2 regions of the Lysinibacillus sp. NPDC093197 genome follow, and region 2 is predicted to be linked to the other one. Evidence: riboswitches for the same ligand, from Rfam matches in the RefSeq annotation. Region 2 holds a riboswitch; the other holds the start of a gene.
What was found. A riboswitch is a leader RNA that binds a small molecule or an ion and turns the genes downstream of it on or off. The one in region 2 is predicted to bind cobalamin.
Positions count from the first base shown of each region.

Region 1 (7,387 bases), on a different contig from region 2:
ATACTATTATAAATATCTGCAATTTTATTAGCCTTATATTGTAGATATTCATTTTTCTTTACCCATTCAAATAGCGCGTCAATTTCTTCATTTGTACAAAGCGTTGTGAATATATATGAGTAAGATTTTGCATGTATCGCTTCAAATGCATCAAATACAGTAAGAACAGCCTTTTCTTGAAGATCTGTTGTAAAAGCAGCAACACGGTTCATCCCAATATTTGTTTGAACTGTATCAAGTAATGTTAAGCCTGCAAATACTTTCTTATACGTATCTTGGTGCTCGAAGTTTTTCCACTGTTGGATATCCTTACTTACTGCAATTTCTTCTGGAAACCAAATTTGTTTCCATTGTTGGTCCCAAAATACTTGTGCTAGTTCACTCGTTGACTTATTCCAATTGACCGCTTCGTAAATTATATTTGACATGCGACACACTCCTCTAAGCTTTGCAAACGTTGACGGACATAATAAACAGATTTAATTCCTTTTACCCAAGCATAAATATAAATTTTAGCCAACTGTTCCGTTGTCCAGTTATCAGTTACATACAGCGTCATCGAAATACCTTGGTCTACATGTTTTTGAGATGCTGCATATAAATCGATTAAATCATATGGATTCACATCATATGCTTCAACATATAAATGACTGTTATCATTTGTTAAATGTGGCATTGGATAAATTGTTCGACTATCCGCATAATCACGTACCTCTACGCGCTCAGTACTTGGTGCAATCGAAGCTGTACAGCTACGAATGTATGAAATACTACCAGTTGGTGCAATAGCTAGACGATAAGAATGGAATAAACCATATTGCATGACATCCTGTTTTAATGTTTCCCACATTTTTGATGTCACAATTGGAATATTTCCTAGTGCTTTTAATACAACAGGTGAGAGCTCTACTTCGATTTTGTTTACATATTGATCAAAATAAACGCCTGAAGCATAATCACTATCCTCAAAACGGTAGAAAGTTTCGCCTCTTTCCTTAGCAATCTCCATAGATGATTTAAGTGAATAATAGTTCATTGCTTCCATAAAGCTGTCCATAAAATCAATCGAATCCTTTGAACCATACATGATTCCTTCTGTAACAAGATGGCCATGTAAATTCATACAACCAAGCCCTACCGAATGCATTAGTTTATTTGCTTTAGCTACAGGCGGTACATTCGTGATGTTCGTCATTTGCGACACATTCGTTAATAAATGCATTGCCGTATCAACTAATGTTCCAAAATCATTTACTTTACTTGCGGCATGAATATCAATTGAACCTAGGTTACACGATACATCCAGCCCGTATTCATTTGGTTCATTTTGGTCAGAAATTATACTTGTTTCTTGTACTTGTAGAATTTCTGTACATAGGTTTGACATTTTTACACGGCCTATATTTTTAAGTGGATGTACATCGTTGACATTATCATCAAAAATTTCGAAAGGATAGCCTGATTCAAATTGGGCTTTTTTCACTTCTGTATAAAGTCGACGAGCATTCAAGCGTTTAATTTTACGGATATTCGGGTTATCTAGTAACTCGTAATACATCTCAGTAATTGAGATTTCAGACATCCGTTTACCATATTCTTTATAAATATCATATGGGCTAAACAACACAATATCTTTATCACGTTTCATAAGTTCAAAGAAAATACTTGGAATAATAATACCTGTTGATAGTGTTGCTAGACGGATTTTATCATCCGCATTTGGCTTTTTCGATGAAATAAAATTTTCTATATCTGCGTGGAAAATATTTAGATAGACAACGCCAGAGCCGTTTCGTTGTCCAAGCTGATTCGAATAGCTAAAAGAATTTTCTAAAAGTTTAGCAACTGGGATAACACCACTTGCACGATTTAAAATTTCTTTAATTGGATCACCTAATGGACGTAAATCTGTTAAGTTTACCCCCACTCCACCTCCAAGGCGAGATAGCTCCAAACAATAACCAATATTTTCAGCAATACTATTCATTGAATCGTCCATTGATAGTTTAAAGCAGCTTACTAATTCGCCACGCGCTTTTTTCCCACTGTTTAATGCAGTTGGCGTTGCTGGTTGGTACGCTTCCATCATTGCCTCAACAGAACGTTCTGCTAACACAGTGTTCCCTTGTGCTAAATATAAAGCGATGATAACAATACGATCTTCATATTTTTCTAAAATTTCTTCTCCGTCACGACTTTTCATTGCGTAGCTATCATAAAATTTACTCGCACTCATAAATGAAGGGAAACGGAAATTGTAATCGTATGCTTTTTTGTATAGATGTTTAATAAAATCTATATCATACATGTCGATAAATTGTTTCTCATAGTAACCCTCATCGACTAAATAGCGAATTTTTTCTTCAATATCAATAAAATAACGTAGACGCACATTTACATATTCTAAAAAATAACGGCGTGTTGCTTCACGGTCCTTTTCAAGCTCTAATTGACCTGTCGTGCTATAGCGATTAAGCACCTCATTATTAAGCTTTAAATATGTTTTCATCCCTTCACCCTCGTTTCATAAAACATTTGTATTACTTCATAATCAGCCTGATATCCCCGTAAATCTAATTTACATACTAACGGGACCTTATAGGCTTCTGCAATTTTCTCACCAGCTCCGCCAAACACATGATGTCCAAAATTACTATTACCACTAACAGCTACTCCCTTGCAAAATTCCTTGTTTTGCTCTAAAAAGCGGGCTACTTTTGCAGGAATATCACCTAAGCCGTCTGTGTATGTAATTAAAAGATAGGGCTCAGTCAACAATAATCCATCATAAATTTCAATTGACTCACCATCTAATTTAGTAACAATACTTCGCACATTACCTGTACGACTGGCATAAACGATCATATTGCAATCATCTCAATTTGAGAAACAATTTCTTTGACATCTCCTATAAATGTGTCATTTACTTCAAGAACAGGCACACTTAAAAAACCTGCGTCCATAATTTTTTGTTTTGCTTGTTCGTCATGATCAATATTCACAATTTCTGCCTCAAGTCCTGCACGTTGTAATTCCGATTTGACCCAAAGACATTTTGGGCATATAGTTTTAGTATAAAGTTTCATTTTAAATTCCCTCTTTTCATAATATAAAAAGGCTATCTCTCGGGAGAGACAGCCTAAGTTAGAAACGTAAAAAAGCCAAAGAATAGTCACGTCCCCATTTCTTATTCCCCGAAGAAAGGTTGATTTGTTTTATGATAGGCAGGTCTCCTGGCTTTGCTTCATTCTCTGATATCCTTCCCATACCAACGCACAGTGGATTAAATCATCGTCAGCTTAACAGTTGCGGGGACAGCGTCGGATATACCGAACTTCCCTATTAAACTACATATAGTAGTACCTACATAAAACGAACACAATATATTGTTATTGAACACAATTAAGTGTACCATCCTTCAAGTAAAAAGTAAATCCAGAAAAGTGAATTCTTTATAGTGTAACTTTTCATTATATTCTTTAGGAAGAACAAACTGTTAATAAATGAAAACGACTAGCTAGTTAAGCATAATAAACAACATAGTTAGTAGTTCCAAAGAATTATAGCTTGATTTATAGAGATTATTCATAGAATCTCAAGGAATTATTATGCTACCTACTGCAGCCTATATTAAACTGAAGATTATATTTAATATACTTCTTAATATAAGTTTATATCTGTTAAACCATTTTAGCCACTATCGTAAGCCCTATTACTTTTTAGAAAAAAGATTTTAAAATGAACCTGCCGTATGTTCGATTTCATTTTTAATCATTTTGTAGCGATCAAACCTGTCTTTGTTGTTTTGCACTCGTTTGCTTTTCTAATTAAAAACAAATAGCCATCTGACATCAATGAAATCTCGACATCAGATGGCAATATAAGTTTTAAGCATGACTACACGTAATGGTACCGACTAGCTCAGTTATGAGCTGGAATAAATGACTCGACAATGGCAGCTAAAGCTTGAATGGTATCATAGCTATCACCTGGAAACTCCGATTTGGCAAATTCTACTTGAAGTTCCTCACATAATCTATGACATTCATATCCGACTTCAAAATAAGACTCAATATCCGCTGAAAGGGAAAGGAGCTCACAAGTGACGATACCTTGAGCACCCTCGCCTTGTAATGAATTAATTTTATCTTTTACATTTGGACCTAGCCAGTCACCTTTCCCATGACCGCTTCGATATGTAATATGCCAGTTATCAATTTGAACTGCTTTTGAAATGGCTTCGGCTAATTCGGAAAACTGACGTACATAGTTTTCGTTTTTTTCGGGATCAATTGGTTGACTATGGACGGTATATAAAACATGCGTCTGTGCTCGTTTTTCAACTGGAATCCATTCAAATGCACGTTGAACACGATCTTTATATACAGCAAGTAATTCATCGTTTAAATGCCAATTTTTCGCATGAATGACCTTAACGTCATGAGAAGCTAATAACGTACTAACTTCATCATGAAACGCTGCAGCACCTGTAGACATAATCGGATTTACAGGTAGCGTAATAAAGGTTGTAATACCATCTTCAAGCATTGTGTCAACAACATCTGGAATATAAGGTTCTGTATGTTTGTATGCATTATATACTTTTACAGGCTGTGTTAAGCGATTCTGTAAAGAATGTTCCAGCCCTTTAGCAATACGCCCCGTATTTGCTGCTAATGGATCAACACCGCCTAATTTTTTAAATTGTGCCGTAACGTTTTCAATCACGTGTGGTGGTGGTGTTTTACCTTTCATTATATGTGTAAAATAAGGTGTTACATCGTCTAAAGATTTCGGTGCGCCATAAGCGTAATAAATTATACCAATCATATTTTAAATCTCCTTTTCTTCATTATAATAAGTTAATTTTTATGGGTGTTGTAGTTGCTGCATATTTCTACCCGAAACATGAGCTTTCATCATTTGCAAGAACTTGAGCACAATTTTACCGGGGTAAAGATTGGATTTCCATCTTGCATATAAATTTCAGCATCAATTTCAAAAATTGTTTGAAACATTTCTTTACATAATACACAATGTGGTGAATCGTCGTAATGTATTTTTCCTTTCTTTAGTACAATCAGCCGTTCACTATTTTGTGCAGCTTGGTTAATATCATGTAACACCATAATAACGGTCATATTGTATTTATGATTTAACTCTTTTACAAGCTCCATCACTTCTAATTGATGTGCAATATCTAGATATGTTGTTGGTTCATCTAGCAGTAACACTTTAGGATGCTGCGCTACAGTCATTGCAATCCAAGCACGTTGTCGTTCACCTCCAGACATCGAAGGCAGAACACGATTTTGCAAGTCTTTCAATCCAGTTACATCAATCGCCCAATCGACAATTTCTTTATCCTCTTTTGACAGGACCGTCTTCCCTCCGCTATGCGGATGACGCCCAAACTCTACTAACTCGCGCACTGTTAAATCTAATTGATGACTATTCATTTGCGGGAGCATCGTTAGTGTTTTAGCCACTTCTTTCGACTTCATTTCATGAATGTTTCGTTCATCTAAAAATACTGTACCACTATTTGGTTTTAAAAGACGTGAAATCACACGTAATAATGTTGATTTCCCCGAGCCATTTGGACCTATTAAACTAACAACTTCTCCTTCATTGATCTTCAAGGTAATATCATCTAACTTGAACTTGGTGAACTCATGTTGATATTGAATGTGCTCAGTTCGTAGCAATGGAATTCCCCTTTCTATGAATTAAATAAAGGAAATACGGCCCACCAATAAATGCTAGTAAAATGCCAACAGGAAACTCAATAGGATCAAATACTGTTCTCGCAATTGTATCAGCGAAAACAACAAGTAAGCCACCAGCTAAAGCTGAAGTAGGTAGTAAATATTTATGATCTCCACCGATAATTAGTCGTAAAATATGCGGTACAACCAAACCGACAAACCCAATTAATCCGGCAACACTTACTGCTATTCCTGCTAATAGCGTACTTAATGCAATTAAAAAGAATCGACTTCGTTCAACATTGTGCCCTAAAAGGCTTGCCATTTCATCTCCTAGACGCATAATACGAATATGTTTAATTGCATAAAAGGATAATACAATTGCTACAAGAACATAGTAAATAATCATTTTAAACTGCACCCAACCAACACCAGTCAAACCACCAGACAACCATGGCAGGACAGATTGTACACGATCGCTATACAAAATCATAAGTGCATTTGTTCCTGCACCACAAAGTGCATTAATGGCTACCCCTACTAAAATAATTCGCATTGGGGATGTACCACCCTTTTTCACCGATAAAGAATACACTATCATTGCGGCGACAAAGGCACCTAAAAAAGCTGCAATAGGTAAGTATATGATATAGCCAGGAAAAACAACCATTACTGCCACTGCCATAATTCCAGCGCCAGAAGTAATTCCAATAACCCCTGGGTCAGCTAATGGATTTTGCATGACACCTTGTAAAATCGAACCTGCAATAGCCAAACAAACGCCTATAATTATACCCGTTAATATACGGGGCATACGGATTTCCCACACGATTCGTCGTGCCATCGTATCTTCTGAACTAAAAATTCCATTAAACACTTCACTTACCGAAAACGAAACTTGCCCGATCATAAGGCTACCAACACTTACTATAATCAACAGGATCGGTAACATAATGAGAGCCATTCTTCGTTTTTTAGCAAGAGGGTGTGCATATTTTTCCTCTTCTACTATCATTCGTCATTTCCCCGCTATAAACAATTATTTCACTGCTTCTTCTGCTGTCTTTAAAACTCCTCGCATATAGTCAATGGCTTCTACAACCTGTGTGCCAGGATTGTCAAACAATTCTGCTGGTAAAATGATAATCTGATTATTTTTTACTGCATCTAAATTTTTCCACGCCGCATTTTCTTTCAATTGTTTTTCAAATCCTTCTTTTACTGTCGCTGGATTCGCGTGCGTAATCAGCATAATTACTTTTGGGTTGCGTTCAACAATTTTCTCAACACTTAAATTTGCGTAAGTTGGAAACTTATCTGTCGCTGGTAAATCGGCTGCGATATTTTTACCACCTGCCTTATTTAAAATATCTCCGTATAACGAATTATCAAGTGCAGCTAAATATGTACCTGGTGCTCCGTAAACGATTAAAGCATCTAAAGTTGATTCTGAACTGCCTTTTGTAATCTTCTCATCTATTTGTGCAACTAACTCATCTGCTTTTGCCGTGTTATTAAATAACACGCCATACTTTGAAATCGTTTTTTTAATATCATCTACGGAATTCATGTTCAAGTAGACAATTTTCGTACCTGTAGCTTCCACCGTTGTAGCGAATTGCTGGAAGCTTGGTGGGACAATAAGTATTTCCGCATTCAATGCAGCAATCTGCTCAAAT
Region 1 covers NZ_JBIVOH010000002.1:608,519-615,905, forward strand. Annotated here, with positions in the region: gene nrdF (class 1b ribonucleoside-diphosphate reductase subunit beta) at 1-428, opposite strand, end outside; gene nrdE (class 1b ribonucleoside-diphosphate reductase subunit alpha) at 416-2,509, opposite strand; gene nrdI (class Ib ribonucleoside-diphosphate reductase assembly flavoprotein NrdI) at 2,506-2,865, opposite strand; gene ACIP9G_RS08890 (glutaredoxin family protein) at 2,862-3,086, opposite strand; cobalamin riboswitch at 3,206-3,382, opposite strand; gene ACIP9G_RS08895 (ferrochelatase) at 3,922-4,830, opposite strand; gene ACIP9G_RS08900 (ABC transporter ATP-binding protein) at 4,920-5,708, opposite strand; gene ACIP9G_RS08905 (FecCD family ABC transporter permease) at 5,695-6,723, opposite strand; gene ACIP9G_RS08910 (ABC transporter substrate-binding protein) at 6,748-7,387, opposite strand, start outside.
Region 1: it holds a riboswitch for cobalamin, as region 2 does, so the genes downstream of both, ACIP9G_RS08890 (glutaredoxin family protein) here and ACIP9G_RS22010 (FecCD family ABC transporter permease) in region 2, are expected to answer to the same signal.

Region 2 (7,387 bases):
TTCCGCGGGCACGATGTAAGCCACAACCGTCGCTGTCGCGCCGCCTGTTGTGGCTTACATTGCGTGCGTTCCCACAGGAGTCTACGTGGATTTTTACTAAGTTATAAACATCTTGAAGGTTTCAGAATTGTGTGGGTGCCTGACACCTCGTTTATATTCCTAGCATAATTCCGGCTCCTCAATCGTAAAAATCCACTACGCTTTCCGCGGGCACGATGTAAGGCACAACCGTCGCTGTCGCGCCGCCTGTTGTGTCTTACATTGCGTTTCCGCAGGAGTCTACATGGATTTTTACTAAGGTATAAACATCTTGAAGTTTTCAGAATTGTGTGTGTGCCTGGCACATCTCTTAGATTCCTAGCATAATTTCGGCTCCTCAATCGTAAAAATCCACCATGCTTTCCGCGGGCACGATGTAAGCCACAACCGTCGCTGTCGCGCCGCCTGTTGTGTCTTACATTGCGTTTCCGCAGGAGTCTACATGGATTTTTACTAAGGTATAAACATCTTGGAGTTTTCAGAATTGTGTGTGTGCCTGGCACATCTCTTAGATTCCTAGCATAATTCCGGCTCCTCAATCGTAAAAATCCACTACGCTTTCCGCGGGCACGATGTAAGCCACAACCGTCGCTGTCGCGCCGCCTGTTGTGGCTTACATTGTGTGCGTTCCCGCAGGAGTCTACGTGAATTTTTACTTAGTTATAAACATCTTGAAGTTTTCAGAATTGTGTGTGTGCCTGGCACATCTCTTATATTCCTAGCATAATTCCGGCTCCTCAATCGTAAAATCCACTACGCTTTCCGCGGGCACGATGTAAGCCACAACCGTCGCTGTCGCGCCGCCTGTTGTGTCTTACATTGAGTGCGTTCCCGCAGGAGTCTACGTGGATTTTTACTAAGTTATAAACATATTGAAGTTTTCAGAATTGTGTGTGTGCCTGGCACGTTTCTTTATGATTGCTACATATATAAATGCCATATGATGATGAAAAATTAGTGGGCGTGAAGTCTTTATTTTATAATATTTATAAAAGTATCTTTCTTCTGCATAAAATCTTCACACTTACACGTTATCATTTTGAAATATAGGTGGTTAAGGCATGAAAAAACTTTCATTAAAGCTTGGAATAATCTTTTTTATTACATTGTTTTGTATAGAAACATTTATGATGTTTTTTTTACATGTTTCTTTGACTAACTCGCGTGTTGAAGAAGAATTAATAAACTTGCAGACAACTGGTAATTCACATCGAACGATATTAGAGCAAAATTTCGATGAGGAGACGTTATCACATATATTATTAATGGAATCAAGAGAAAATACAGACGTTGTCATCACAGATAATGTTGGAACAATTTTAGCTGCTTCATCTTCACACCCTGAAATACACGTTTATTTAAAGAAGCTCAAGGGTAGGGTGCCTTATAGTGGTCAGGTATTAGAGAAAAATTGGCAGGATGAAAAATATATTGCAACGATTAGTCCTATTCTTAAACAGCAAAAGACTGTTGGCTATGTGTTTATGTTTCAAAATACAGATTCCATCCATGCGTTAATGGAACGATTAAACAAACATTTTCTAATTGTCGGCCTCGTTTCAGCATTGGTGACGATCGCCGTCATTATTGTGTTATCTCGAAAATTAGCCCAACCATTAATGGCTATGAAGGAAGCGGCATTGAAAATGAATAAAGGAGATTTTACTGTCGCCCTTTCGACTAATGGCAAAGATGAATTAAGCGATCTTGCGAATGCCATACAACAGTTATCCGATGATTTAAATCATTTAAAAGAGGAAAGAAAGGAGTTTTTAGCAAGTATTGCGCATGAGCTAAGAACACCTATTACCTTTATAAAAGGCTATTCAGATATTCTTTACAAGCGAGATTTAACGGAGCAGGATCGCCAAAAATATTTAGGTATTATTATTGAAGAAATGAATCGGCTCTCAACGTTAATTAAAGACTTATTTGATTTAGCAAAAATGGATGAAAACGCATTTGTAATTAACAAAGAACGTCTTCAATTGGATGAATTAGTGGCAAGTATCGAAGTAAAGCTAAGACCTGCTTTTCAGGAAAAAGAGATACACTTGTTTGTTCAATGTGAAAAGGGATTAACATTAATGGCCGATTCAGTAAGGCTAGAGCAAATTATTTTGAATCTGTTAAATAATGCATTAACTTATTGTTCCTTAGGAGATTCTACTTTCTTTATAGTAAAAAGGCAAAATAACTTAATAAAAATCATTGTTAAAGATACTGGAAAGGGGATTCCGAAGAAGGAATTACCTTATATTTTTGAACGTTTTTATAGGGTTGAAAAATCTCGTGCACGTGCACATGGAGGTATGGGATTAGGTCTTGCTATTGTTAGAGAGCTTGTCCATGCACACGGAGGGGAAGTAACCGTTGTTAGTGAGGAAAACAAAGGGACTACTTTTGAATTATTATTTAAGGGGTAGGAACAAATGAAAACATTATTATTAATTGACGATGAACCAAGGATGCTGGAGTTACTAACGCTTTATTTAGAGCCTTCTTTTCATTGCATAGCGATGTCATCGGTTAGAGATGCTTTAGACTATTTAGAAGAAAATCATGTAGATTTAGTGCTGTTAGATATTATGATGCCAGATATGGATGGTTGGCAAGCTTGTCAGGAAATAAGGAAGTTTTGGGATGTACCTGTCATTATGCTAACAGCAAAAGCGGAACAGGCTGATATTATAAAAGGCTTAAATTTAGGAGCAGACGACTACATTTTAAAGCCTTTTGACGAGGAAGAGTTAGTAGCACGCATACATGCTGTATTAAGAAGAACAAAAACTGAAGAAACTTTCATTTTTTTTGAAGGGCTACGATTAAATAAAGAATCTATTGAATTGTCTTTTCAACAAGAAGCTATTCTTTTAACGCCGAAAGAATTTTCGATGTTAGCGCTGTTTCTTGAATATCAAAATAAAGTTTTCTCAAGAGAGCATTTAATTAATACAGTTTGGGGATATAACGGTACTATTGAAGACCGAACAATTGATTCGCATGTCCGCAATTTACGGGAAAAACTAAGGAAAAGTGGCTTTCCTGTTGATGATTACTTACAGACAGTGTGGGGAATCGGCTATAAATGGCATAAGCTTGCTGACAAAAAGTAATTACAAACACCCTCTGATGACAGAGGGTGTTTCGTTTTTATTTTGACGTTAGTTCACTATCTGTAACCCATTTATGATTTTTCATTTCTTCACCAGTAGTTGTTAATGGAAAATCAATCATATAAACGGTCGTTTGTACTGCGTCATCAATGCGAACAGTAGCATTTTCCATGCCTTTCATATGTGCAGCATCTGTTTTGACTTCAGTGCCTGGAGACAATGGGGCAACACCTGGATCTATTAATTCCTCATGTATTACCCATTTATGATTTTCTATTTTCTTTCCACCAGTAGTCGGTTCATAGGAGATAATATAGGCAGTTGTATCATATGCCCCAACAATCGTTGCTTCGGCGCCTGCCATCCCAGACATATGTCCTTCCTTAATAATAGCAGTACTGCCTACAGGGAATTTAGGGTTTTTAGCAGTTTTTAAAGTGGATGGAACTTCACCCGAGCTTGAATGATTCATCTCTTCTCCATGGCCTGTTTCTGCACTATGGTCCATTGCGTCACCATTAGCAGAGTCCGTCTTCGCTGCATCGTCAGAGCAAGCTGATAATATTAGTAAAGCCATTGCTGCTATAAAGCCTAGGAAAAAATTTCTTTTTAATACCATATGAATTTCCTCCTTACTATTTATTTGTCTTTAATGTAACAAGTAAATGTGCAGAAATTATGGATTAGGTTTTGTGCAAAATCCATTTGTATGAAGTTGAAAAGAGGAAAGATTGATTCCTAGATGAAAGAAGCTATAGACTACGATAATTATGTATGATAGAATCGTCATAATTTTAAAATTTCAGAAACTAATGGTGTGACGCTTGTTAACAAGTGCCACTTAAAAGGGAAGTCGGTGTAAGTCCGACGCTGTCCCGCAACTGTAACGAGGAGTTCTATGATGTAGTAGCCACTGTTTTTAGAATGGGAAGGCAATCATAGTAACGTTGAATCGAAGCCAGGAGACCTGCCAATTAGTTCATACCTGTAATGCCCACGAGGATGCAAGCAATTACGGACAATTGATGGATACTTCTCCAACTTTGTTTAACCTAGGGTATTTCTATGCATTCGTGCGTAGAATACCCTTTTTTATTGCTTCGTATTTATCAAGATTGATAAGGAGTTAATAAGCAAATGAATAAAAAATTTATGCTATTTTCATTGACCCTTCTTTTAGTACTGTTAGCTTCAATGACGGTTGCTATTATGATTGGCTCAGTGTCAATTACACCGCTACATGTATGGAAGGTTATTTTCTCGAAAATTCCTATTTTCTCAAATACGATAGTGCCTGATTGGAGCCGCTCACAAGAAATTATTATATGGCAAATACGTGTCCCACGTGTCATGCTTGCAGCCATTGTTGGAGCAGGTTTAGCTATTGCTGGAGCAGCTGTGCAAGCACTTGTCCGTAATTCTATTGCAGATCCATATATTTTAGGTATTTCTTCAGGTGCGACAGTTGGTGCCACGGCTGTCATCATTTTAGGCGCTTTTTCATTTTTAGGTATGTACGCCCTTTCAGTAGCTGCTTTTCTAGGCTCCTTTATAGCAATTGTGTTGGTATTTTTCTTGTCACGTGTAGGGGGACGTATTTCTATTTTCCGTTTGTTGCTAGCAGGAATGGCTGTATCGTTTATATTATCTGCTACTTCAAATTTTATGTTAATGATGTCTAAGGAAGAGGGCGGTATAAAAGCCGTTATGTATTGGATGCTTGGAAGTCTTGCGGGCGCAAAATGGAGTAATTTATTCATTCCAGCTATTATCTTTTTCATCGTTTTTGGTTTGTTATGGCTACATTATCGAAATTTAAATTTATTACTACTTGGGGAAGAAGCGGCGGTCACATTAGGTGTTAATCTTCAACAATTTCGAATTCAATTGATACTACTCGTATCATTACTAACAGGTGTGCTCGTTGCAGTAAGTGGCTCCATTGGGTTTGTTGGTTTAATAATTCCACATATCGTGCGATTAATAGTAGGGTCTAATTATAAATATGTTATCCCAATTAGCGCATTATTAGGAGGGATTTTCTTAGTTTGGGCAGATGCGATTGCCCGCGTGATAATAGCTCCAGAAGAAATGCCAATTGGAATCATTACTGCCTTTTGTGGCGGTCCATTTTTCATTTGGCTACTACGCCGTAACAATTATTCATTTGGTGAAGGAGATTAAAGGTATGACATTAGAGGCGAAGCATGTATCATTCTCCATTCATGATCAGCGCATATTAAAAGAAGTAAGCATTCAAATAAAGGAAAAGCAATTTGTCGGTTTAATTGGTCCTAATGGTAGTGGGAAGTCGACACTATTGAAAAATATGTATCGGTTATTAAAGCCAGAAAGTGGAACGGTATTATTGAATGAGGAAGATATTTTTCAGCAATCAAGTAGAGCGATTGCAAAAAATTTAGCCGTTGTTAGTCAGGAGACACCTGTTTTATTCGATTTTAAAGTGAAAGATTTAGTGAGCATGGGAAGAACGCCACATAAGAAGCTTTTTGAAATGGACGATAAGGAAGACTTTAAAATAGTGAAAGAGGCATTGTCTCAAACGGGTATTGCCCATTTAGAAACGCGCAGCTTTAGTTCCCTTTCTGGAGGAGAAAAAAAGAGAGTGATGGTTGCACGTGCACTAGCACAACAGGCGCAAGTGCTTATTTTAGATGAGCCTACTAATCATTTAGACATTCAGCATCAATTACAATTAATGGACTTAATTCAAACATTGCATTTGACTGTTGTCGCTGCCTTACATGATTTGAATATGGCTGCTATGTACTGTGATCAAATTTATGTTTTACAACAAGGTAGTATTGTTCATTACGGCACACCAGAAGAAGTGTTAACGCCTAAACTGCTTCGTGATGTTTTTGGAGTATACGCCGATATTCAAACACATCCACTGACAGGCAAACCGTATTTAACATATGTATCTGAACAATTCACAAAAACTACATAAGTGCCAGTCACTCAAACAATTCTGATACAATTTGCATAAAGCATTGCAAGTAGGGTATTTATAAATAACCAAGTAAAAATCCACGCACACTCCTGCGGCTTACAATGTGCCCGCCGGAAAGCGAAGTGGATTTTTGCGATATAGGAAGTCTGAAGCTTTTGTTAGGTGTATATGCGGAGCACCAGTCACACAAATAATTTACTGTGTAAGTATTGAATTTTATGGTTAACCAAGTAAAAATCCACGTAGACTCCTGCGGGAACGCACGTAACGTAAGACGCAACAAGCGGCGCGCAGCGACGGTTGCGGCTTACAATGTGCCCGCGGAAAGCGAAGTGGATTTTTGCGATATAGGAAGTCTGATGCTTTTGTTAGGTGTATATGCGGAGCACCAGTCACACAAATAATTTACTGTGTAAGTATTGAATTTTATGGTTAACCAAGTAAAAATCCACGCACACTCCTGCGGGAACGCACGTAACGTAAGACGCAACAAGCGGCGCGCAGCGACGGTTGCGGCTTACAATGTGCCCGCCGGAAAGCGAAGTGGATTTTTATGATATAGGAAGTCTGATGCTTTTGTTAGGGTCTATGCTAATGCCGGTCACCAAAACAAAGTCACCAAAACAATTCAGAAGATTTTTGCGGTTTAATTTTTGTATAGTTGTGAGATATTCGGGGAACGTTACTTTTGAAAGGATGCGTGACGAATATGGAAGAGATTAAATTTGCACAATTAGATCACACACAGCTTGAAAAAATTAATGAGCTAGAAAAGAAAATTGGTGTTACTTTAGTTGCTTATGATGCAGCGGCAACACCAAATCAAGGTTCAGGTTCATACGACACTGATAATAGTACAAATCAAAACCATCCATCTTAAATAATGAAAACGCCTTGCAGCAATGTAAGGTTTTTTCATTTTATAATCGAACAAAAGGAGCTGTATACATGTTTCAGGACTATTATACGGATTTACATATTCACATTGGACGAACAATGAGTGGGCGAGCAGTGAAGATTACGGGAAGTAAAACTTTAACATTATCGCGAATTTTAGAGATGGCTAGTGCAAAAAAAGGGCTTGATATAATCGGCATAATTGATTGTCACTCGCCAGAAGTACTTGCTGAGATGGAGATGATGATAAAACGCGGTGAACTAGAAGAGTTATCGGAAGGGGGCCTTCGGTTTCAAGAAACTACGCTTATTCCAGGCTCGGAAATTGAGATTTATGATAGCAACTGTCATGGCCCAATTC
Region 2 covers NZ_JBIVOH010000013.1:40,572-47,958, forward strand. Annotated here, with positions in the region: gene ACIP9G_RS21995 (sensor histidine kinase) at 1,101-2,465, shown strand; gene ACIP9G_RS22000 (response regulator transcription factor) at 2,472-3,155, shown strand; gene ACIP9G_RS22005 (YdhK family protein) at 3,193-3,774, opposite strand; cobalamin riboswitch at 3,952-4,144, shown strand; gene ACIP9G_RS22010 (FecCD family ABC transporter permease) at 4,293-5,339, shown strand; gene ACIP9G_RS22015 (heme ABC transporter ATP-binding protein) at 5,344-6,126, shown strand; gene ACIP9G_RS22020 (hypothetical protein) at 6,839-7,009, shown strand; gene ACIP9G_RS22025 (endonuclease Q family protein) at 7,078-7,387, shown strand, end outside.